2 regions of the Cobetia sp. QF-1 genome follow, and region 2 is predicted to be linked to the other one. Evidence: riboswitches for the same ligand, from Rfam matches in the RefSeq annotation. Region 2 holds a riboswitch; the other holds the start of a gene.
The links. A riboswitch is a leader RNA that binds a small molecule or an ion and turns the genes downstream of it on or off. The one in region 2 is predicted to bind thiamine pyrophosphate.
Positions count from the first base shown of each region.

Region 1 (11,226 bases), on a different contig from region 2:
ACCTTGGCACCGGAGGGAAAACGCAGCATGCGTAATGCGACACCTTCGAGTGCCGTGTTATCGACACGGTAGACCAGCATCTCGTAATCATTGACCGGCATGATACCCAGTAGATTACGCCGACTAGGTTGAGCGCCGGGCGGTACAATCACCTTGAGCCGACGCGCCATTGGTGCCAGCGATGAACCCTGTACCAGAAGCGAGATAATCACGACGAAGAACGCGACATTGAAATAGACAGCCGCATTCTCGACGCCAGTGATCACCGGGAAAATGGCCAGCACGATAGGTACCGCTCCTCTCAATCCTACCCAACTGATGAACCACAGCTCTCGCCACCGGAAGCGGAAAAATGGCTTGAGACAGATAATCACCGCCAGCGGGCGCACCACCAGAATCAGCGCGAAGCTCAAGGCTGCTGCAGGCAAAGCAAAGTGCAGCATGGTCGATGGCGAGACCAACAGTCCCAACATGAGGAACAGGACAATTTGCGACAGATGCGCCAGACCATCATGTACCGGCAGGATATGTTCGAGATGACGCCCAGGATGATTACCAATCATCAAGCCACACAGATAGATGGCCAGAAAACCGCTGCCGCCCATCTCATTGGTGGTCGCGAACAGGCTCAGCCCCAGTGCCAGAGCCAATAGCGAATAGAGTCCGGGGGCCAGATCCAGGTAACGCATCAAGCGGGAAATCAACCAGCCTCCAGCCAGCCCCATGCCAGCCCCGACACCAAACTGCAGCAGGAAGCTCACTACGCCAGCTGCCACCCCTGTCAGTTGTCCGGTGAGAATTTCCGCCAGAGTAATAGTCAGGAAGATGGCCATCGGGTCGTTAGTACCAGACTCGATTTCAAGCGTGGCACCGACACGCTCATTGAGGTGAACGCTTTGTCCGCCGAGCAGCGAGAAAACGGCGGCGGCATCAGTCGAACCGACAATCGCACCGACCAGCAAGCCCTCGATCAACGTGAGATCAAACAGCCACATGGCCAGCAGGCCCACCAGGCCGCTGGTAATGAAGACACCAAAGGTGGCAAGGCAGAGCGCAGGCCTCAAGCCAGCACGGAAGGTAGAGAGGCGAGTACGCAAGCCGCCATCGAGCAAAATCAATGCCAGAGCAAGGTTGCCGATCAGGTAGGCTGTCGAGGCATCGTCAAACTGGATGCCCAGTACACCATCCTCACCAGCCAGCATGCCAAGACCGAGAAACAGCAACAGCAACGGCGTACCAAGACGCGCTGACACGCGACTGGCCAATACGCTCAGCGCAATCAGCATCCCTGCTAATAAAAAGTAATAATTAAGGTTCTCTACCACGTTTTCTCCCCCGCCATGCCCTACACCAGATCTCGAGTGACGTCCGCGACGACTCACAGACAGTATTCCATGTCGAGAGCGGGGTTGCAGAGAAATTTCTCTGCCATTCATGTACTTGCGGCTATCGCCCCTCGCACTGAGCTCAAGGTAGGCTGCGTGGAGAGACCCAGGCCGGTGCTGCCGCCAACGTTGTAAACGGAATCGGGCCAAATGCCTCCATCGCCCACAACAGCGCACGACACAGCCCACGCTGCCCATCAATGTCGACCATGCGGCCATGCCGAGAGTAGCCGGCCATGAACGCCTGACGCTGAGCGGATGTCTCCAATAGCACTTCGATCAAAGCCCAGTCGAATTCGATCGGCGCCCACACGAGTGCCTCCCAGTCGCTCCACACCCAACCGGTGGCGGAACACAGATATTGATCAGCGCGCATGTCTGGCAGACTCCAGACTGCTCGACTCGGTTGGCTAAAGGTACGTGCCAACACATCGCCGAGCTCTGCACGGCGTGGATGCTGCTCGAGGAAGCGAGTGACACGTGTATTCCAGTACAACAACGGCATTGGCTGTGCCAGCGGTTGACCAAAGCCCGAGACCGTATCTTGGTGCAAGCGTCCCAGTTGATCACCAAGCAGCTCACAAAAGGTAGCGCTGAGATCGCTGGGCTGCCCACTGGACCATGGCAGATGCCAGATCGGTGCGCCATCGAGACGCCCGAGATAGGTCAGTGGCAATGGTGGCAGCGGCAAACGTGCCGGTAACGCACTGGCGAGACGCGTCAGCGCTTCGGGCTCACGCCAGCGATCAGCGCCAAATACGCCACGCATGGCACGCCAGAAGGGATCGTTATCGGGCCCGGTACGCGCCAGTTTGATAATGCCGGGCGTGCCGCCGCGTTGACGCCACAGCCAGTTGGCACTGTCGGGCCATGCCAACGCCAGGGGCTCAAGCGATTGACCGAGATAAATTGACAGCCTGCGCGTCAATGCTTCTTCGGGCCAACCACGAGGGAGAGACTCTGGCGGTGCGGCAGGTCGTTGCGGGGGCACAGGGTAATGAGAACAACTCGAGAGATCCGAAGTGTCAGGCATGGCGATCTCCAATCACAGAGGGGCGCAAGCAACATATCCAACAGCATACCCAACTGAATGCCATTCGGCATAGCACGGGCGTGGCACGACAATACTTTCTGACAGGACAGTGACTTGAACGACCTACCCTCCCGACGATGGCAGGGATGCAACCGACAAGGCGGTGGCGTTACACTGTGCGCTGGATGGGGGTGCCCGATAACGGGCTGAGAGCCACTGCGGTCAAGACGCAACACGGCAACCCCTGGAACCTGATCCGGTTGATACCGGCGGAGGGAATCCCGGATACCTGATATTGCGAGACAGGTCTCCCGTGCGCTCCCTCCTGCCGGCACGCCGCCTGACCTCGGACAATATCGTGTCGCTGGGACTCACCCTCAATAATGCTCGCATTGACTACGCCGGCCATACGCTATTCCGCGACCTGACAGCTCGTCTGGACGCTGGCAGCTGGACAGCGCTGCTCGGACGCTCCGGTTGTGGCAAGAGTTCACTGCTGCGACTGTTGGCAGGGCTCGAGATGCCGGACCATCATCAGCTTGAGCTGCACACTGATGATGGTCGCCCTCTGGTAGGGCGTATCTCCTGGATGGCTCAGCAAGACCTGCTGCTTCCCTGGCGGCGTGTACTGGACAATCTATGTCTGGGCGATGACCTTCATCGGCGGCCACGCAACGTCGCCCGTGCACGGGAGCTGCTGTCCGCAGTGGGATTAGAGGGACGTGAGCACTCTTGGCCGGATGCCCTTTCCGGCGGCCAGCGCCAGCGAGTCGCGCTAGCACGCACCCTTTATCAGGAAGCACCGGTCGTCATGATGGACGAGCCCTTTTCTGCGGTGGATGCCATCACACGCCTGGAGCTGCACGATCTTGCCAGCCGTCTGCTCGACGGGCGTACCGTATTGATGGTCACGCATGACCCGCTGGAAGCGCTGCGTCTGGCAGACCAATTACTAGTGCTACGCCCAGACGCACGCGAAGGCTACGGCGCTGTGCTCGATCGCCTGCCCGGACTATCACCACCGCGGCCAGTGCCTCTCGATACACCCGCCTTGCAACAAGCACAGGCCGAGTTGATCGCGCGACTGCGGGACCCGAATGAGGCCTTCATTCCGGCCGCAGCGGAGGTGAATGCATGAAGCGCCTGCATGCACTGCGCCATCTACTGATCAGCACTTGCGTATTATTAGGCCTCTGGCAGTTGGTCATCGTCATCACTGAAGTCCCGCCCTATATTCTGCCGGCTCCTCGTGCAGTGGCGGAGGCACTGATCCACCAGGCACCCTCGCTTGCCCATCATGCTGGCATTACCTTTACCGAGATTCTGGCCGGCCTGGTATTGGGCATCCTGCTCGGCCTGGGCACGGCGTTGGCACTCGCCTTCATCCCACGCTTGCGCCGCACTCTATTGCCGATGCTGTTGATCAGCCAGGTCATCCCGCTATTCGCCATCGCACCGCTATTAGTGCTGTGGCTAGGCTACGACATGCTGTCCAAAGTCGTGATGGCAACGTTGATCATCTACTTCCCCGTCGCTTCTACCGGCTATGACGGTCTGCGTCAGACACGACAAGGCTGGTTGGACCTTGCACAGACGCTAGGCGCGAGTCCGTGGCGGCTGTTGATCCATATTCAGCTACCGGCCGCTTTGCCATCGCTCGCCTCTGGCATGCGCATGGCAGCAACTGCAGCCCCCATTGGCGCCATCATCGGTGAATGGGCCGGCGCCAGCCAAGGGCTGGGCTATCTGATGCTCAATGCCAACGCACGCATGGAAATCGACCTGATGTTTGCCGCCCTGCTGGTGCTGGTCGCATTTTCGCTTCTACTGTACTTCTCGATTGATGCCCTATTACGCAAGCTGATGCCTTGGCATCGCGACAGCCTGACGCGCCTCAACTGAAGCGGCGCTTTACTGATGTTCTCAATAACGTCCTTCTGCCCGCTATTGAAAGGCAGACCCAATACCTCGTGATTACAAGGAACTCCGCCATGTCTCATGTGTCATCGGTGCCTCGCCGACTCAGCGCACTGGCACGCCAGCTGCGATTACCGCTTGCGGCAGTGTTTGCCTCGCTCTGCTTGGGCACGTTGTCCGGTGTGGCATTTGCCGCAGATGCTGTCGAAGATACCGCCAAGACCACCACGACGCTCACTGAGTCCAAGGCGGCTTCCGAAGACGCCAAAATAGAGACGAGCGCAGAAAATTCAGCAACCGAAAAAGCAGCGACAAAAGAAGCAGCCGCAATGGGCAGCACAGCGGGCGACAAGGCGACTGGTGACAAGACACCAACTGATGAAGCCTCGCCCACACAGGAAAAGCCACTGATACCACTCAAGGTCATGCTGGATTGGTACACCAACCCGGGGCATGGCCCGCTGGTGCTGGCGCAGGAGCTGGGGCTGTTCAAGCAACATGGCCTGGAGGTAGAGCTGATCGCGCCGGCGGACCCTAGCGTGCCGCCCAAGCTTGCCGCCGCGGAGCGTGTCGACATTGCCATCAGCTATCAGCCACAACTGCACCTGCAGGTGGATCAAGGCCTGCCCTTGGTGCGCATCGGCACTCTCGTGGCCACGCCGCTCAACGTAGTGGTCGTGCGCGCCGATAGCGATATCAAGTCGATTGCCGATCTCAAGGGCAAACGGGTCGGCTATTCCGTCGGCGGTGTCGAAGAAGTACTGCTCTCCACCATGCTTCAGCATAGTGGGCTGAGCCTTGATGACATCACGCTGACCAACGTCAACTTCTCGCTGACACCATCATTGCTGACCCGTAAGGTCGATGCTGTCACTGGCGCCTTCCGTAATTTCGAGCTGGCCCAGATGGCACAGGAAGGCGTCAAGGGACGTGCCTTTTATATCGAAGAGGAAGGCGTACCGACCTATGACGAGCTGATCTTTGTCGCCAATAGCGACAGCTACTCGCGCAAGCACGCTCAATATGCCGCCTTCCTCGCAGCCGTGGGCGAGGCGACGGCCTGGATGATCAATCATCCTGACAAGGCATGGGAGATGTTCCGCGACTCCGACCCTGCGCTCGACACCCCGCTCAACAAGAAGGCCTGGTATGCCACGTTACCGCGCTTTGCGCTGCGTCCTGCGGCACTGGATGCCGGACGCTATCGTGATTTCGAGAACTTCCTGTTTGAGCGTGGCATGATCAAGCAACGTCAATCACTCAGCCACCTGGCCGTCGACGTCAATGCGCCCTGATGCTCTGAGCGTCTGATACTCTGGTTCAGGCCCAGATTGATATTCCAATGCAAAAGCGCCCTGTCGGCATGCCGACAGGGCGCTTTTGGGTGGAGCTTCTCGTGTGTGTCGCATCACTGATTCTAGCGTACGCTACACATCCTGGCTGGGGCTCTTCGCCAGACGCCATGACAACCAGGCCATCTGCAGCGGCTGGATCATCAGTGCCACCACCAGCACGGCTACCAGCAAGGGCATGCCTTCCAACGCACCACTCGGCGTACTGACCAATAACCCCGCCCCGAGATAGCTACCGGCAGCAGAACTCAGATGCTGTACCGCACTCTGAGTGCTGGTGAAGGCGGCGCGCTCATGGTCGGCCGGAATGAAGCTATTGAGCGTGTTCTGAGCGACTCGACGCGCCGAGGAGAACAGCATGTAAGCCCCAAAACCTATCCAGATCAACGACGGACCGGGCGAATGCAGCAGGAAGGCCCACCCGACAAGCGCTGTCAGCAGGCAGGTAATGGTGCCGGGCCAGACACTGCCGTAGCGATCACACAGACGGCCAGTCAGCTGCATGCCAACCAGTGAAAGCCCGCCGCCAATCATGTAGAGCCCACCGAGGTCTTCACGCGGCAAGTCCAGGTTGAACAACAGATAACTGGCCAGATTGGGAATGACCAGGAAGTTGCTGAACATGGCCGTGGCAATCAGTGCCAGGCCGAGCCGATGATTTGGCTGGGCCAGAATCGCCATGATCGTGGTGCCCTTGCGACTGCGATTGCGCGTCTCCGGGTTATCAAGATGACCTCGAATCGGGGGCAGAATCCAGGCCAGCAACCCACATATCAGCAGCGCCAATAGCGCTACCGCACGAAACGGTGCCTGCCAGCCGAAGCCTTCCGATAGCCACAGCGCAAAAGGCAGCCCAAGCACTGACGCGACCGAGAAAGCGCCCATCACCATGCCCATCGCACGTCCCCGCCGGATACCAGGCACGACATCGATTACGATAGCCAATGCCGTCGCCGCGGCAGGTCCGCCAAACAGCCCTCCTAGCATACGCGCCGCCAGTAACGTCTCGTAGCCGGTCGCGAAACTGGCAATCAGATGACATAGCGCAGCGCCAAACAGAAAACCGAGCACCGCCCAGCGGCGGTCGAAACGGTCGGCATGCCGTGTCCACAATAGCGTCCCGACAGCCGCCGCAAGCGGGTAGCTACCGACGATGTAGCCGAGCCGGTCCAGCGGAATGCCCAATGACTGTGCGAAGTCAGGCCCCAGTGCCATCACCATGGTAAAGCCCATGATGACGGCAAATTGCAACAGAGTGACCAGCGCCACCACTAATCGCTCATGAGTGGTCACGGGAGATGGAGCACCATGTGATACCTGGCGCGGGTGTCGTGATGACGGCTTGCTCAAGTGCGTGAGTCGCGATCAAGAAACACCAGCACTGCCTGCTGAAACTCCGCTGCACGCTCAGCATGCAGCCAGTGACCAGCATCCAATGAAGCATCTTCCAGCGCCGGAAAACGCTCACGCATCACTGCCATACCATTCTGCTGTACGTAGTTGGAACGTGCGCCCCACAGCAGCAATGTCGGTAGCTCGACCGGCCCTGCTCCCTGCGGTGCTTCGACAATCTGCATGTAACCCGCCGCGATCTGATCCAGACCGACCCGCCAGCCCATACTGTCATCCTCGAGGCGCACCAGATTGGTCGCGAGGAATTGGCGAATGGCCGGTGTGTCGACATGCTGTGCCATCACGCCATCAGCCTCCTTGCGTGATGCAGGATGCGCGTCGCGCACAGCCTCAAAGGCTGCAAATATCTCATCATGACCGTGGCCATAGGCCACTGGCGCGATATCGGCGACGACAAGACGACGCAGGCGCTCAGGAGCGTCAAGTGCCACTTGCATCGCGACCTTGCCGCCCATCGAGTGACCCAGCAGATCGCACTGCTCGATCTCGAGGCGATCAAGCAAGGCGATGACATCAGCTGCCTGCTCCGAATAACTCATGCCCGAAACATGTGGGCTGCGGCCATGGTTACGCAGGTCTACCGCGATCACACGCCGTGTCTCAGCCCACGACTTGATATGCGAACGCCAGTTATCTGCGCTGCCAAACAGACCATGCAGGACGACCAGAGGGGGGGCTTCCTGAAGAACATTACTTTCTACTTGAGCGGCTGCACGAGCGTCACTCTCATTATAAAAAAGCTCGACCGTTGTGCTCATCACCACCTCTATGGACACCAAGTTTTAGGAAGCACTCATGTTAGCAGACTATCTAGGAGATGCGCTCGGCTAGCAGAATAAGCTTAACCAGCAGACAGACTCAGCCAGGGCTAGCCTCCAGATAGACTTTGACGGCCTGCCATAGCGGACTGCGATAACGCTCCGGATGCCACAACATCGAAAAATGACGCTTGAGATTGAGCTGCGGTGTCGGCAATACGACCAGTTCGCCGCGGGCCAACTCGGCGGCCACCGACAAGCGCGACAGACAGCCGATTCCGAGCCCGGCGAAGACGGCCTGCTTGATCGCTTCATGCTGCCCTAGCTCCATACGCACCTTGAGTCGCTCAATACGCCCGTGCAGCGCCCGCTCAAATACGGCCCGCGTCCCTGACCCTGCCTCACGCAGAATCCAGTCAGCGGTCGCCAGGTCTTGATCACCGAGAGGCTCACTCCGCAGCGCCAGCGGATGCGTCGGTGGCGCGACCACCACCAGCTCATCTTCGCGCCAGGTCTGACTCATCAGGCGCGGCGCATGGCAGTCACCCTCGATCAGTCCCAGCTCGGCATCGTAATTGAGCACGGCCTCAACCACCTGATGCGTATTGCGCAGACGCAGGTTGAGTTCAGTCCCCGGATGCTCACGCATGAAATTGCCTGCCAGACCCGGCAGAAGCCAGGTGCCAATGGTGGCACTGGCCGCAATCTCCAGCTCACCGCGCAAGTTCCCCCCCTCAAGATCCGGTTCACGAGCTTCCAGCTCCAGCGCATGTGTCTGCTCAAGCAATTGCTCGGCACGCGCCAGCAAACGACGCCCATTGGCATTCAATGCCAAGCGCCTGCCGAGACGCTCAAACAGCTGCACATCCAGGTGGCGCTCCAGCTCAGAAAGCGCCTGACTCGCCGCCGATTGTGACAGTCCGATCTCACGCGCCGCAGCGCTTACCGACCCGTGACGTGTCACGGCAACGAACACCTGCAATTGACGTAGGGTGATATGGATTTGCATATCGATTTTTCCGGTAAGCAGTAAAAGAACAATCGACTAACCAGTCAATGATATTCCTGGATAGACTAATCACCAAACCAGAGGCACTAAGCACACATCATCTGCCTCACGCACTGCCTCATGCCAACACGATAACAATACGCAGCACTTCTGCTGATACCTGTAAGGAGAATGTCCATGGACGCACAGACCCTGACCGCCCCCTCTATCTCTGAACAGCTGCGCCGCATGGTGCCTGGACTTGCGCTGTGTGGCGGTCTGACACTTGCCGGACTGGCGCTGCATGCTATCCCGGCATTGGCCTCCACCGGTGTCAGCCCGCTGGTCTTCGCATTGTTGTGCGGCATTGTGGTCGGCAACCTTCCTATCGTCAGCCGTCATGCCAAGACGCTGTCGCCTGGCCTGCATATCGCGACCAAGAAGCTCCTGAGACTCGGCATCATCCTGTTCGGCCTGTCCATTACTCTGCAGCAGATTCTCGGTCTTGGCTGGAGCGTGGTCTTTCTCGATATCCTGGTCATTACTGCCGTCATGAGCAGCGGCTACTTCATCGGTACTCGCTGGCTGGGACTTGATCGCGATACCGCCCTGCTGACCAGCGCAGGCTCTGCCATCTGTGGCGCTGCGGCAGTCCTGGCGACGGAGTCCATGATCAAGGCGCGCCCAGCGGCTACCGCGATGGCCGTTGCCACAGTCGTGCTGTTCGGCTCACTGGCCATGCTGGTCTATCCGCTTCTCTATCCGATGACGGGCATGCATGAAGGGTTGTTCGGGATCTATATCGGCTCCACCATCCACGAGGTGGCACAGGTCGTTGCCGCCGGTGAAGCGGTCGGTCCGGATGCCCTCGCCAACGCGCTGATCGTCAAGCTGATGCGCGTCATGATGCTGGTGCCCTTCCTGCTGCTACTTCCGAAATTGTGGGCCATGCGTGCCCGCACCGACGGTGACGAGCGCGAATCCGGCGGTAGCATGACCATCCCGTGGTTCGCGCTTGGCTTCATCGCCATGGCCGGCATCAACAGCACCGGTGAAATTCCCGCCACGCTGCATACCAGCATGTCGACGCTGGGGAGTGTAGCGCTGACCATGGCCATGGCTGGGTTGGGTGTCGAAACACGCATCGATCGCCTGCGTTCACTCGGCATGAAGCCTTTCCTGCTGGCCTTGATTTTGTTCGCCCTGCTAATGGTCGGCGGCTTTGGTGCCAACCTTCTGCTGATGGGTTAAGCCTGATCCAGGCATTGGAGTCACCCAGCTGGACAGCTGATCAATAGACGCCCCAAGCAACGAATGAGTCAGGTGATTGATTCCCGCAATCGCTGCAGTAGCACCGCTCAATTGGCAAACCCAGCGATGCTGAAGCACAATAGCGACCAACGAATCATTCACCGGCCTTGCCGGAAACTCATTTCCAGTCACGTTAACCTGTGCTGAGATATTCAGGAGAACATCATGCTTGCAGTCATTTTTGGTCGTCCGGGTTGCCCTTTCTGTGTCCGCGCCAAGGACCTCGCCGCAGAACTCACCGCCAAGCGCGATGATTTCGACTATCGCTATATCGATATCCATGCCGAAGGCATCAGCAAGGCCGACATGGAAAAGACCATCGGTAAGCCGGTGGATACCGTGCCGCAGATCTTTGTCGATCAGAATCACATCGGTGGTTTCACCGAGTTCAATCAGTATGTGCAAGACGAAGCGCTAATGCCGCAGGCCTGATACCTCAGCCCTGGCACCTCGGCTCTGAAATGTCAGTACCAGCGCTCGAGATTTGCACCAAGGCCCTCGCATAATGCGAGGGCCTTTTTGTGTCTGGTGATAGGGTAATCAAGACATCCTGTTCATCCTCGTTGCCCAACAAGCAGGTATATCGCTTGCGACCCCGACGGAGGCCAGCGACAATTTGCGACTTCTGGCCTACAGATGGACAAGGAAGCGAAAATGAGTATGTTGTTGGAAGGCGCCGTGCTGCTGGGCTGTGCGGTGGTTGCCGTGCCGCTATTTCAGCGACTTGGTTTGGGATCTATCCTTGGGTATCTGGCCATCGGGGTACTACTAGGGCCATCGCTGATCGGCTTTATCTCTGACCCCGGTGAGGTACTGCATTTCGCTGAATTCGGCGTCGTCATGCTGTTGTTCATGATCGGGTTAGAGCTTGAACCCAAGCGACTGTGGGACATGCGCCTCAAGCTGATCGGACTCGGTAGCGCACAGATGCTGTTGTGTGGCGCACTGCTAACCCCTGTCGGACTATGGCTAGACCTGTCTCTTACGTCATCGATACTCCTCGGGTTCATTCTGGCGCTGTCCTCCACCGCCTTTGCCCTGCAAGTCCTTGGTGAGAATCACCAGCTCG
Region 1 is NZ_NBVS01000001.1:35,606-46,831, forward strand. Features, by position in the region: gene CFN46_RS00190 (potassium/proton antiporter) at 1-1,325, opposite strand, end outside; gene CFN46_RS00195 (hypothetical protein) at 1,468-2,418, opposite strand; TPP riboswitch at 2,596-2,713, shown strand; gene CFN46_RS00200 (ABC transporter ATP-binding protein) at 2,732-3,556, shown strand; gene CFN46_RS00205 (ABC transporter permease) at 3,553-4,320, shown strand; gene CFN46_RS00210 (ABC transporter substrate-binding protein) at 4,410-5,630, shown strand; gene CFN46_RS00215 (MFS transporter) at 5,763-7,037, opposite strand; gene CFN46_RS00220 (alpha/beta fold hydrolase) at 7,034-7,858, opposite strand; gene CFN46_RS00225 (LysR family transcriptional regulator) at 7,959-8,867, opposite strand; gene CFN46_RS00230 (YeiH family protein) at 9,045-10,097, shown strand; gene CFN46_RS00235 (GrxA family glutaredoxin) at 10,323-10,589, shown strand; gene CFN46_RS00240 (monovalent cation:proton antiporter-2 (CPA2) family protein) at 10,812-11,226, shown strand, end outside.
Region 1: linked by a shared signal. The riboswitch ahead of CFN46_RS00200 (ABC transporter ATP-binding protein) and the one ahead of tenA (thiaminase II) in region 2 are both predicted to bind thiamine pyrophosphate.

Region 2 (11,226 bases):
CTGCGACGGCGCAAGATAAAGCAGATGACATACATTGCAACGCAGATAATCTCTTTCATCTGCCGAGGGGCGCTTGCCCGTCAAGGGGCAGGGTTTGCGGCGCTGCACCAGATGCAGCACATGCTCGCTCGCCGTGTCATCACACAGCGGACAGCAGTGATCAGCAGCAGAAAGTGTGGCGTTAGGGGATGACATCAAGACTCCGCGGCGGTTACCAGAGATATCGACAGATAGGCTGTCAGACAAAAAGCACGAAAGATAAACGCCGGCGGGCAAGCCAAACGCGACCATTACAAGAGAGACAGCGACAAGAGAAACAATTGCAAAAGGGACACATAAGCGAATGCGCGTAAGCTGATAGCCATTCATCACTGATCACCACACGCGCTTTATCTAAATAATACTGCCTGCTGGAATTGCGCGCACGACTCGAGTCGCAGCGTATTGGCAATTCTGCTTTGTTGATGCCTGCAGCCCGCATTACCCTCTGGCACAATGGTTGCCATCGGGCAGCGAAATAGCCGCGGGTCTGATGCCACGGCTCAATGCTCTGCAGACTGACAAGCGCGATATATCACGCAAGACCACCGGAATCTCATGTGTGACGATGGAAAAAACTCTCAAGCGTTTTGAAAAGATCATGGAACAGCGCCTTTCACCTCTCAAGGCCAACGCCGTGGCGTGGCTCTGGAAGCGTCTTTCAGGTTTGACGACACCCCAGCTGTGGTGCATGGCACAGCCATTGGCACGTGTAGTTCAACTCCTCAATCCTCGTGAGCGCAGGGTTACGCGGCGCAATCTTGGCCAGGCATTCCCTGCTCTGGATAAAGGCGCTCGTGCACAACTTGTGACCGAGAGTCTTGCTCACTCCACTGCCACCATGCTCGAACTGGGCAAGGTGTGGCTGGGAGACGAAGACGCCGTACGTGACAGCATCCTCGAAGTGCACGGGCGCAATCTACTCGATGACGCACGCGCCGAAGGCCGTGGCGTAATCGTGTTGGCACCTCACTTCGGCAACTGGGAAGTCCTCAACTTCTGGCTTTCCAGCCACTTCCCGTTCACTGCCATGTATGAACCACCCAAGTTCGAACGCCTCGACCCTATCATTCGTCATGGCCGCGAACGGATGGGTGCCAGTCTAGTGCCTACCAACTCGCGCGGCGTAGCGGCTTTGCTCAAGGCGCTAAAGCGCACTGAAGCCATTGGCATCCTCCCTGACCAAGAACCCGGACGGGGCAGTGGCGTGTTCGCAGACTTCTATTGTCGGCCAGCCTATACCGCCACCTTGCTTCCCAAGCTGGTTGCTCGCACCGATGCGCGCGTCATCACGGGAGTTGCCCAGCGGCTTGAAGATGGTCACGGTTTTGCCATTCACTTCCTCGCGGCAGATGAAGGCGTGTATGACGAAGATGAGGCAACATCAGCGCGCGGTGTGAATGCTTCAGTGGAAGCTGCGATTGCTCTGGCACCTGCGCAGTATCAGTGGGAATACAAGCGCTGGCGCAAAAGCCCGGAAGAGATAGCAAAGCAGTCTGGCTGGCGCGAGAAGCGCTTCTATCCTCGCGATGACTCATGGCTATCTCTCAAAGGCTGGCGGCGTCATCTCAAACGGCGACGCCGCAACGCCTCCCAAGACTGATACCGCACTGGCGCGATGATCGGCGGGCTTCCAGACTGACCACGATACCGTGATGCCTTGAGGAGACTGGAATGCCGATAGATACACGCAAGCCCAACAACTTCGGGTCACTCACCAACCCATTGCCGAGTGGCCCGTTAACAAGTGCCCTACTGCTGAGTGCTTTGTTGATCAATGCTCTGTTGATCACCACGAGCGCGCTAGCTGACGCATCCTCACCGACTTCCTCGTTGACACTCCATACTGCCGTCGATGCCCCCGAGGGCTCTCCTTCCCTCAAGTTGCCAGCGGGCGCCAGGCTCAGTCACCTGGCCGCACTCGATGGCCCGCGCATGCTGCATATCACCGCGCAAGGTGAGCTGCTGATTGGCTCCAATGCTGGCCGGGTATATCGCGGCCAACTTGCCGATGATGGCAGCCTCTCATCACTGGAAACATTGGTGAGACTGTCCAGCTACCCTCACTCAGTCGTCGTACGTGACTCCACCTTGTATGTAGCCACCACGAATGCGTTGCTGGCAGCCGACTATGCGCCGCAACGCACGCTGTCTGCGCAGGATTTTCGTCACGTGATCGAGATCCCCGGGGGTGGCGGCCATAATTCGCGCACACTAAGCACCGGGCCAGATGGTGCGCTCTATCTGGCACTGGGCATACAGGGTAACTGTTCTGATCAATATCTCGCCGGTACCGCGCCTCACTACCCTTTCAGTGAGCGGCGTGGCGGTGTGATGCGCCTTGACGAGCACAGTAAGGACCAGCCCAGATGGCAGCCTTGGGCGAGTGGCCTGCGCAACCCGGTCGGCTTGGCCTGGCAAACACTACCCCGCGGCGAGACACGCTTGCTGGCCACCAACAATGGCCCGGACCACTGGGGATATGAGCACCCGCATGAATTGCTGGTCGCCGCCACCCAACAAAGCTTTCATGGAATGCCATGGTATCAATGGAAAGATGGCAAGCCGCAGCGCGATGCCTGCATCGAGAGTGTCTCGCCACAGCCGCTGCAAGAGATATCCCGACCTCTGGCCGAGATGCCAGCACGCAGCGCCCCGATGGGTATTGCAGTTGTTCCTGAAGGACACCCGCTCTCACCTAACATGGATGTCGTGATCGCCATTCATGGTAGCTGGGGAACGGCGCCTGACGGCAAGGCATGGGGTGATCCAGCCAGCCGCCGAGCACCGCGTCTGCTGGGAGTGAAGCTGGCATCTGGCAATGAGCAGACCCAGGAACAAGACCAAGAGCAACAACACTCCGCTCTGACACCCCTGCTGACAGGGCTGCAAGACAGTACCGATGGAGCGCGCTGGATTCGCCCACTGGATGTGGCGTTTGGCCCGAACGGTGATCTCTACATGACTTCCGATACCGGCGCATCAGGTCTGTATCGCATTACGTTCCCATCACCTCATTCTGCCAATTGATCACAGCCTCCTCACATGTAGAGAAACGAGGGTTCATGCACAGCGTTTATTGTTCGATGAAGCGTTGATCGAGCGTTCTACCGTTCTGCATCCAAGCTGCTGGCACTTGCGTATGCTGCATATACAACGCCATCGCCGGAGCCTGCGCCATGACCCAGCAGACACCCTCAAGCCTGACCTCAGCAGCGACCTCTTCCGCAAACGGAAGCCACTATCCGACACGTGCACCGTGGCTGAGTATCATCATGCCGGTGCATAACGAGGCTGAGGGTATCGTGCCGGCGCTTATCGCCTTGAGTCGTCTGCGTGCAGGAGGAGATTGCGAGGTCATCGTCGTGGATGGTGGCTCGACAGATAACACTCGTGCGATGGCGGCGCCGCTCTGTGATGCCTGCCTCAGCAGTGAATCGGGACGTGCGGTGCAAATGAATACCGGGGCAGCGAGAGCGCGTGGTAAATGGCTGCTATTCCTGCATGCCGATACTCGTCTGCCAGACAACGCGCTCGCAGTGTTAGCCAACGCAATTGCCACTCATCGCCGCTGTGATTGGGGTCGCTTCGATGTCGCGATAGAAGGAGAATCTGCTTGGCTGCCACTGATTGCGCGCATGATGAATCTGCGCTCTCGCCTCACCAGCATCAGTACCGGCGATCAAGGCCAGTTCGTGCAACGCTCGACCTTCGAGGCCATTGGCGGCTTTGCCGAAATCCCGCTGATGGAAGACATATGGCTGAGCGCACAGCTCAAGCTACTGACGCCGCCGTTGAATCTTGAGTCGCAGGTAAAGACCAGCGGACGGCGCTGGGAGACACAAGGCGTCTTGCGCACCATCGTCAAGATGTGGGGCTTGCGCCTGGCGGCATGGTGTGGCGTTTCTCCTACGAAGCTGGCACGCATATATGGCTATCGCGCAGCAGCGCTGGCCAGTGACCAGCGCCAACTGCCTCATGCTTGAGTTCATCCCGTCGTCGCTGCCTGCCAGTGAAGAGGCATCAACGATGTCACACGCCACAGCCTGCCAATCTGCATGCTCGTCATTGGCGCAACCGACACTGATCATCTTCGGACGCCTGCCGGTGCCCGGTCAGTGCAAGACCCGCCTGATTCCAGCACTGGGAGCACAGGGGGCAGCACGGCTTTATTCACGCATGCTGATGAGAATGCTCAAGGAAGCGCAAGCGGCACACCTGGGCAATATCGTGCTGATGCTCACTCCGCCTCCGCAGGCGGCGCGCCTGGAAACTTCTCTCGCACCACTGATGGCTGAACTGGATCACACGCTAGAACACGAATTGATGCATGACCCTCAAGCGGCCCGCATCAAACTTGAAGCCCAGCCCACAGGGACATTGGGCGAGCGCATGCAGCAAGCCATGGCCCGCTATCTATCCCATGGTCCAGTCATGCTGATGGGGTCGGACCTGCCAGCACTGGACCGCCAGCGACTCCGCGATGCGGCGCACGGATTGGCATCACATGATGCTGTCTTGCAACCGTCAAAAGATGGCGGCTATGGCTTGATCGGATTGAATCAGCCCTGCCCCGAAGCTTTCGCATTGACTCATTGGAGCCATGCGGATGTATGTGCTGAAACGCTCACTCAGCTCACTCATGCCAAGCGAACCACCCACTGCCTGCCGGTCAGTTGGGATGTCGATGAACCTGAAGACCTTGAACAACTCACACACGATCTCCCGGCACTTATGGCGCAACTCCCTCCTGTTTCGTTGACAAGTTAAGCCCGCCAGCAGCCTCCCAAAGTCGTATATAGATCATCGCCATTTCCCCTTCCCGTAAGACGTCAGACTGTTACACTCGAGCCATAGCTTGACGGGGTGCCGGTAAACCGGCTGAGATGTCATATGCAAATACCGATAGCACTTTCGGCCTTGCATGAATGACGAGCCCGCCGAACCTGATCCGGCTAGTACCGGCGTAGGAATCAAGCGAGAAGGAACGCCGCCCGTCTGCCAGTACCCACTGGATAACTGCTTCCTTCCCGCCTCCTTCCGGTATCAGCCCGCTTGAGCGAATGCACCGCAATCACCCACAAAGGGGTAGCGGAATGCTCACAGAGGGACACGTCGATGCCTAGCTTCAAAGACCTGACCAACGCCTGCGCTGATGAGTGGTACGACTACTTGCAGCACGATTTCGTGCGTCAACTGGGTAAAGGACGCCTGCCAGAAGATGCCTTCCGTCACTATCTGCAGCAGGACTATCTGTTCCTGATCCACTTTGCTCGCGCCTGGGCCTTGGCAGCCTACAAGAGCCGTAGTCTTTCCGAACTACGTCAGGCTACCGCTAGCCTCGATACCATTCTCAATACTGAGCTTACGCTGCATATTGGCTATTGTGCCGAATGGGGTATCAGTGAGGATGACCTGAGTGAGCTTCCCGAATCCCGTGCCACACTGGCCTATACACGTTACGTTCTCGACTGTGGTCAGCGCGGTGATCTGCTTGATCTGCATGTTGCTCTTGCTCCCTGCCTGATTGGCTACGGTGAAATTGCCGAGTGGTTGCTGGATCAAGACAGTACGCTGATCGAAGACAATCCTTACGCAGACTGGATCGCGATGTACTCAAGCGATGACTTCAAGGCTGCCATGGAGTCTGAACGCGAATGGCTGGACGCTCGCCTGTCAGAAGTTTCAGAGCGACGCTTCGGTGAGTTGGTCGATGTCTTCCGCGATGCGACACGTTTGGAAATCGATTTCTGGCAAATGGGACTTGATCAAGACTGAAGCATCCTTTGCTCCCAGAGATGCCAAGAACACGACGTGAATGTTGAGAAGAGCAATGAACAGGGTGTCAGTTCCTGAATGGCAAGGTGTCTTTCGCGCGCGAAAGCTCTCTTGGCATTGAATATCTGAAGACGCTTGACGGGGTGCCGGTGGAACCGGCTGAGATCCTGCATGCAACACCTCACTGCCCTGACGGGTGAGGGTTGTCAGCAAGGGGTCCCGTGGAACCTGAACCGGTTAGGACCGGCGTAGGAATCAAGCTGATGGCATGCCGCTCCATGCGGCGCTGTCGCCTCGTATCTCATGACAGTCTTTATGACAGGTACTGGGCTAAACAGTCGTCATCCCTTCCCTACGCACGGTCTTCCCATGATGACGTCCCATGACGTCGCCCCTATGAGGAGACCTGCATGAACACTGCCCAACCTACACAAGACAAGAACGCTTATGACAAAAGTGCACCCAAGGCTCGCGCTCGTGCTGGCCGCAAGGATGGCAGCCGTCACCTGGCGCGCGAAGCGCGTGTCGATGAAGCCGCCATTGCCCCTTTGAGTGGTTCGCGCAAGATCTATATAGAAGGCTCGCGTCCGGACATCCTCGTCCCCATGCGAGAAATTTCTTGCTCGCCAACCCAGACAGCCAACGGGCTGGAAGAGAATCCGGCGATCGTCGTCTATGACACCTCCGGCCCCTATACAGATCCGGCGGTCGACATCGACATTCGCCGCGGTCTGGCTCCCCTGCGTGAACACTGGATCGAAGAACGCGGCGATACCGAGCAGCTCACGCAATTGAGCAGTGAGTACGGCCGTGTTCGCCAAGCGGATTTGCGTCTGTCTTCACTGCGCTTCGAGCTAGATCACCATCCTCGCCGTGCGCTCCCGGGCAAGAATGTCACTCAGCTCCACTATGCACGCCAGGGCATCATCACTCCCGAGATGGAATACATCGCCATCCGCGAGAATCAGCGCCGTATTGCCATGCGTGAGGAATATCAAGGTAGCGAATCTGTGGAAGCAATTCTTGGCCACCAGCATCCCGGCCATAGCTTCGGCGCCAGCCTGCCTGAAGAAATAACGGCAGAGTTCGTACGCGAGGAAGTCGCTCGCGGGCGGGCGATCATTCCTGCCAACATCAATCATCCGGAAAGCGAGCCGATGATCATCGGGCGCAACTTCCTCGTGAAGATCAACGGCAACCTGGGCAACTCGGCAGTCACCTCTTCCATCGAGGAAGAAGTCGACAAGATGACCTGGGGTATTCGCTGGGGCTCCGATACCATCATGGATCTCTCTACCGGTGCCAACATTCACGAAACCCGTGAGTGGATACTGCGCAACTCACCGGTACCCATCGGAACGGTGCCCATGTATCAGGCACTGGAGAAGGTCGATGGCGTCGCGGAAAACCTCGACTGGGAAATCTTCCGCGATACCTTGATCGAGCAAGCCGAACAGGGAGTGGACTATTTCACCATCCATGCCGGCGTATTGCTGCGTTATGTGCCGATGACCGCCAGCCGTGTAACCGGAATCGTCTCGCGCGGCGGTTCGATCATGGCCAAATGGTGCCTCGCTCATCATGAGGAGAGCTTCCTCTACACCCACTTTGAAGATATCTGCGAGATCTGCAAGGTCTACGATATCAGCCTGTCACTGGGCGATGGTCTGCGCCCGGGCTCGGTGGCGGATGCCAACGATGCTGCCCAGTTCAGTGAGCTGGAAACGCTCGGCGAGTTGACGAAAATCGCCTGGCAGCACGATGTGCAGGTGATGATCGAAGGGCCGGGGCATGTGCCGATGCACCTGATAAAGGAAAACATGGACAAGCAGCTCACCGAGTGTGACGAGGCGCCGTTCTACACACTTGGCCCACTGACCACTGATATCGCACCGGGTTACGATCACATTACATCAGGCATCGGTGCCGCGATGATTGGTTGGTTCGGCTGCGCCATGCTCTGCTACGTCACGCCTAAAGAACACCTAGGCCTACCTAACAAGGATGACGTCAAGACGGGCATCATCACCTATAAAATAGCCGCACATGCTGCTGACCTGGCCAAAGGCCATCCAGGCGCGCAGCGTCGCGACAACGCGCTCTCCAAGGCACGTTTCGAATTCCGCTGGGAAGACCAGTTCAATCTTGGATTGGACCCAGATACCGCACGCAGCTTCCATGATGAAACGCTGCCCAAGGACTCTGCCAAGGTCGCACACTTCTGCTCCATGTGCGGGCCGAAGTTCTGCTCCATGAAGATTTCTCAGGAAGTCCGAGACTATGCCAATGAACATGGCCTGACCGGCGATGCAGATAGCGTGATGACTGGCATGCAGGAGCAGGCCGAAAAATTCAAGCGTGAAGGCAGTCAGCTATATCAAGAGGTCTGATGACCAGAGACTAAAGCGCTTTTCATAACGCAAAACGCCCTCGACCAATCATGGCCGAGGGCGTTTTGCTACTGTCTTGCCAACCAGTTACCAAAGGTCAAACGACCCAAGGATCAAGTGCGGCTGGTCACTTCCAGCAGGTGGTAACCGAACTGGGTCTTCACCGGGCCTTGCACGGTATTGATAGGGGCACTGAACACCACCTCATCAAATTCCTTGACCATCATGCCCGGACCGAAAGCTCCAAGATCGCCGCCGCTACGGCCGGACGGGCAAGAGGAATGCTCACTAGCGGCATCAGCAAAATCGCGACCGTTCTCGATTTCGGTCTTGAGAGCTGCACACTGTTCTTCACTGGAAACGAGAATATGACGTGCTGTGGCCTGTGCCATGACTATCACCTGTCACTGATCAAATGGTACCGCGCAAAGCGGCATGGCCTACCATTGTGGCGCAAGGTGGCGCTCGCCGCTAGCGTCCGGCACACACTCGACGCTGATATTGAAGCGCATCCAACGTGCCATTCCCGAGCAAGGCTGCCGTTGCTGCATTACATTCGGCCTCTGCCAACTGATCAGCACCCGACACCTCAGCCCATTGAATATTCCCCACGCTGGGGCGATAACCCAATGCTGCGTTACAGGTCATACGCGTGAGGCTAGCGTGGCGTTGTGAAGGCAAGGCAGGTGGATTAGCCGTCATTTCCTGACAGGATGCTGAAAATAGCTTACTGGCCGCCTGACTGCATCTTGTATGCAGCGTTGCGTTCTGGATTTTTTCAGCACATACCGAGTCATCGATCACTCGCCAATGGAGAGTATCAAAATCAACACTCTGCCCCTGATACTGCATTTCAATATGCTGACGCTGGAGTCCAGCGGTATCCGAAATATGGCTAGTAGCACCTTCACTCAATTGACCGCTCACCCCAGCCACCGTATCCATAAGCGCAGCAAAAACAGCACTGATAGGGTCCATTGCACACTCCCTGTGTCAAGACTCTCAGTATCAAGAAGACGCTTAATGTTAGCTCTTCTCATCAAATTCTGATCACGAGATGATACGTCTATTGGACAATAGCGTAGTCACTCAAATACCAGACACACAAACACCCACCCGGAAGACCGGATGGGTGTTTTATACAGCTCCCTCAATCGAGAGCTGTTGAGCAGATGTCGCTTACTTGGCGGACTTCTGCATGGCCTCAGAAGCGGACTTGGCATTGGTTTCAGCCATTTCCTGCCCTTTCTTGGCATTGGTTTCAGCCAGCTCTTGGCTCTTCTTGGCGAAATCCTGATTCAGTTCGACGACTTTCTGAGTGTCGTTCTGCAGGCGCTCACCAAGCGTCTTGACGGTTTCCTGCTGTTCCTTGACAAAGTTTTGCAGGCCTTCGCTGTCCTTGACTTCAAGCAAGGCACGCGCCTGTGCCATGGAGGCATCAGCATAAGACTTGGTCAGTTCCATCTGGGCGCCAATCAGCTTTTCGCTGTAATCAATGCTTAGAGCACTGAAAGCGCGCAGCGGGGACATGAACATATCATCGAACTGCTTGGTGGACTTATCGAAATTGGCATTGAACATGTGGCACCCTCCAGGGTTTTGGCATCACGCTGAAATGAATCCGGAGCTATGCTCCTTCGGCTATCAGGATTGAACCAAGCTTGTGCGCTATTGCGACCGAGCCATCACTATCAAGCCTTCACTGATAAATAGTGCTCTCGACCAGGTTCCATCCTCGCTGCAATGCAGCATAAGCCACTATTTGCTGCACCGCAACATTATGATGCCAGTATTTCTGTATCCGCGATGTTTCGTCTTCCCCTGATCTGATCCTTGCCAAGAATCAATGCCCTCCCTCATACCTGCTCGCGGCAACGCTCACATAGTAATCGTCCGTCCAACATCTCGTTCTGACCCGGTTGCTGGCATAGCGCGATGCTGTCATTGGACAGCCAGCGACGACACTCATCACAGCGCGGCAGTCCTTCAACATCCTGTGACGAATGTTGCAGATGCTTGGCATATGAATCAGCGCCCTCGAGGGCATCGATATCAGAATGAGAAGACTGCCGACAGCGCGCCGCTTGAAGCCCACGAGCCCCAAGGGGGTGCAGTTCAGCTGTTCTCGGTATCGATGAAGTAGGCTTGAGTGGAGATACCGGTGAACCTGCAAACTCTTGCCTGGGCTTGATGTCTCGATCGGCAGGCTGTGCCGCTACCGAGTCGCTACGTTCACTGGAAGGCTCATTCAAAGCAGCAGGCGTCCAACGATACTCAGAAGCCACATCATTAGCGCGCGGGCCAATCGAGGAGTGCTGCTGGTCTGGCGTCAAGCCAAGCCTCACCGGCCAATCAATCGTTGAGGCGACATGCTGGGCGGCAATCGCATGCCCCAGACGTCGTAAACGACGCTTATCAATACGATGCGTAAAACTACGCAAACGTGTGATAGGAGCCGTCCGGCCACTCACCTGCAGACACTGCTGCCTGAGGCGCGACAGCGACACCAGCGCACGGCTATCAACAATATCTTCTGGAGGACGACTTGCCTGAGCCTCTTCTGCGATCACGACCCGGTACAGCAGCTGAGGTTGGAGCGTCATTCCCATGCGTAACGGCAACAGACCGCACGCTTCCATCCAATCCCGAAAGACGCGACGCTGCTCTGCAATTGCCAGCAGTGGAGAAGGCGTTAAAAGTTGCTCCTGAGAGTCACTAGCAGCGTCTTCACCTTGACTCACCTCGTCATTACCTTCGGTGTGCGCCAGCAGCTCACCAAATGAGGTAATGGCAAGCTGAAGATCAAAGCACGATGCATCCAGCACCCAAGCCTGCATAAGGCAATTGACGAGCAGGTGATCGATCTCGATCACATTATCGCCATGCCCAAGCCTCAAATCATGTAATACGACCCAGTCATCGCGCGCCCCAAGCAGTGAATCCAGCTGCGTAGCAAGCGTACGGCGGCGAGTCTGACGAGCACGCATCATGCGTAGCGTCTGTAATACCTGACAGCGCT
Region 2 is NZ_NBVS01000002.1:317,515-328,740, reverse strand. Features, by position in the region: gene CFN46_RS04690 (class I SAM-dependent methyltransferase) at 1-195, opposite strand, end outside; gene CFN46_RS04685 (lysophospholipid acyltransferase family protein) at 608-1,642, shown strand; gene CFN46_RS04680 (sorbosone dehydrogenase family protein) at 1,714-3,069, shown strand; gene CFN46_RS04675 (TIGR04283 family arsenosugar biosynthesis glycosyltransferase) at 3,219-4,025, shown strand; gene CFN46_RS04670 (TIGR04282 family arsenosugar biosynthesis glycosyltransferase) at 4,069-4,809, shown strand; TPP riboswitch at 4,892-5,029, shown strand; gene tenA (thiaminase II) at 5,158-5,817, shown strand; TPP riboswitch at 5,947-6,089, shown strand; gene thiC (phosphomethylpyrimidine synthase ThiC) at 6,228-8,207, shown strand; gene CFN46_RS04655 (peptidylprolyl isomerase) at 8,321-8,599, opposite strand; gene CFN46_RS04650 (hypothetical protein) at 8,679-9,185, opposite strand; gene CFN46_RS04645 (phasin family protein) at 9,387-9,788, opposite strand; gene CFN46_RS04640 (nuclease-related domain-containing protein) at 10,064-11,226, opposite strand, start outside.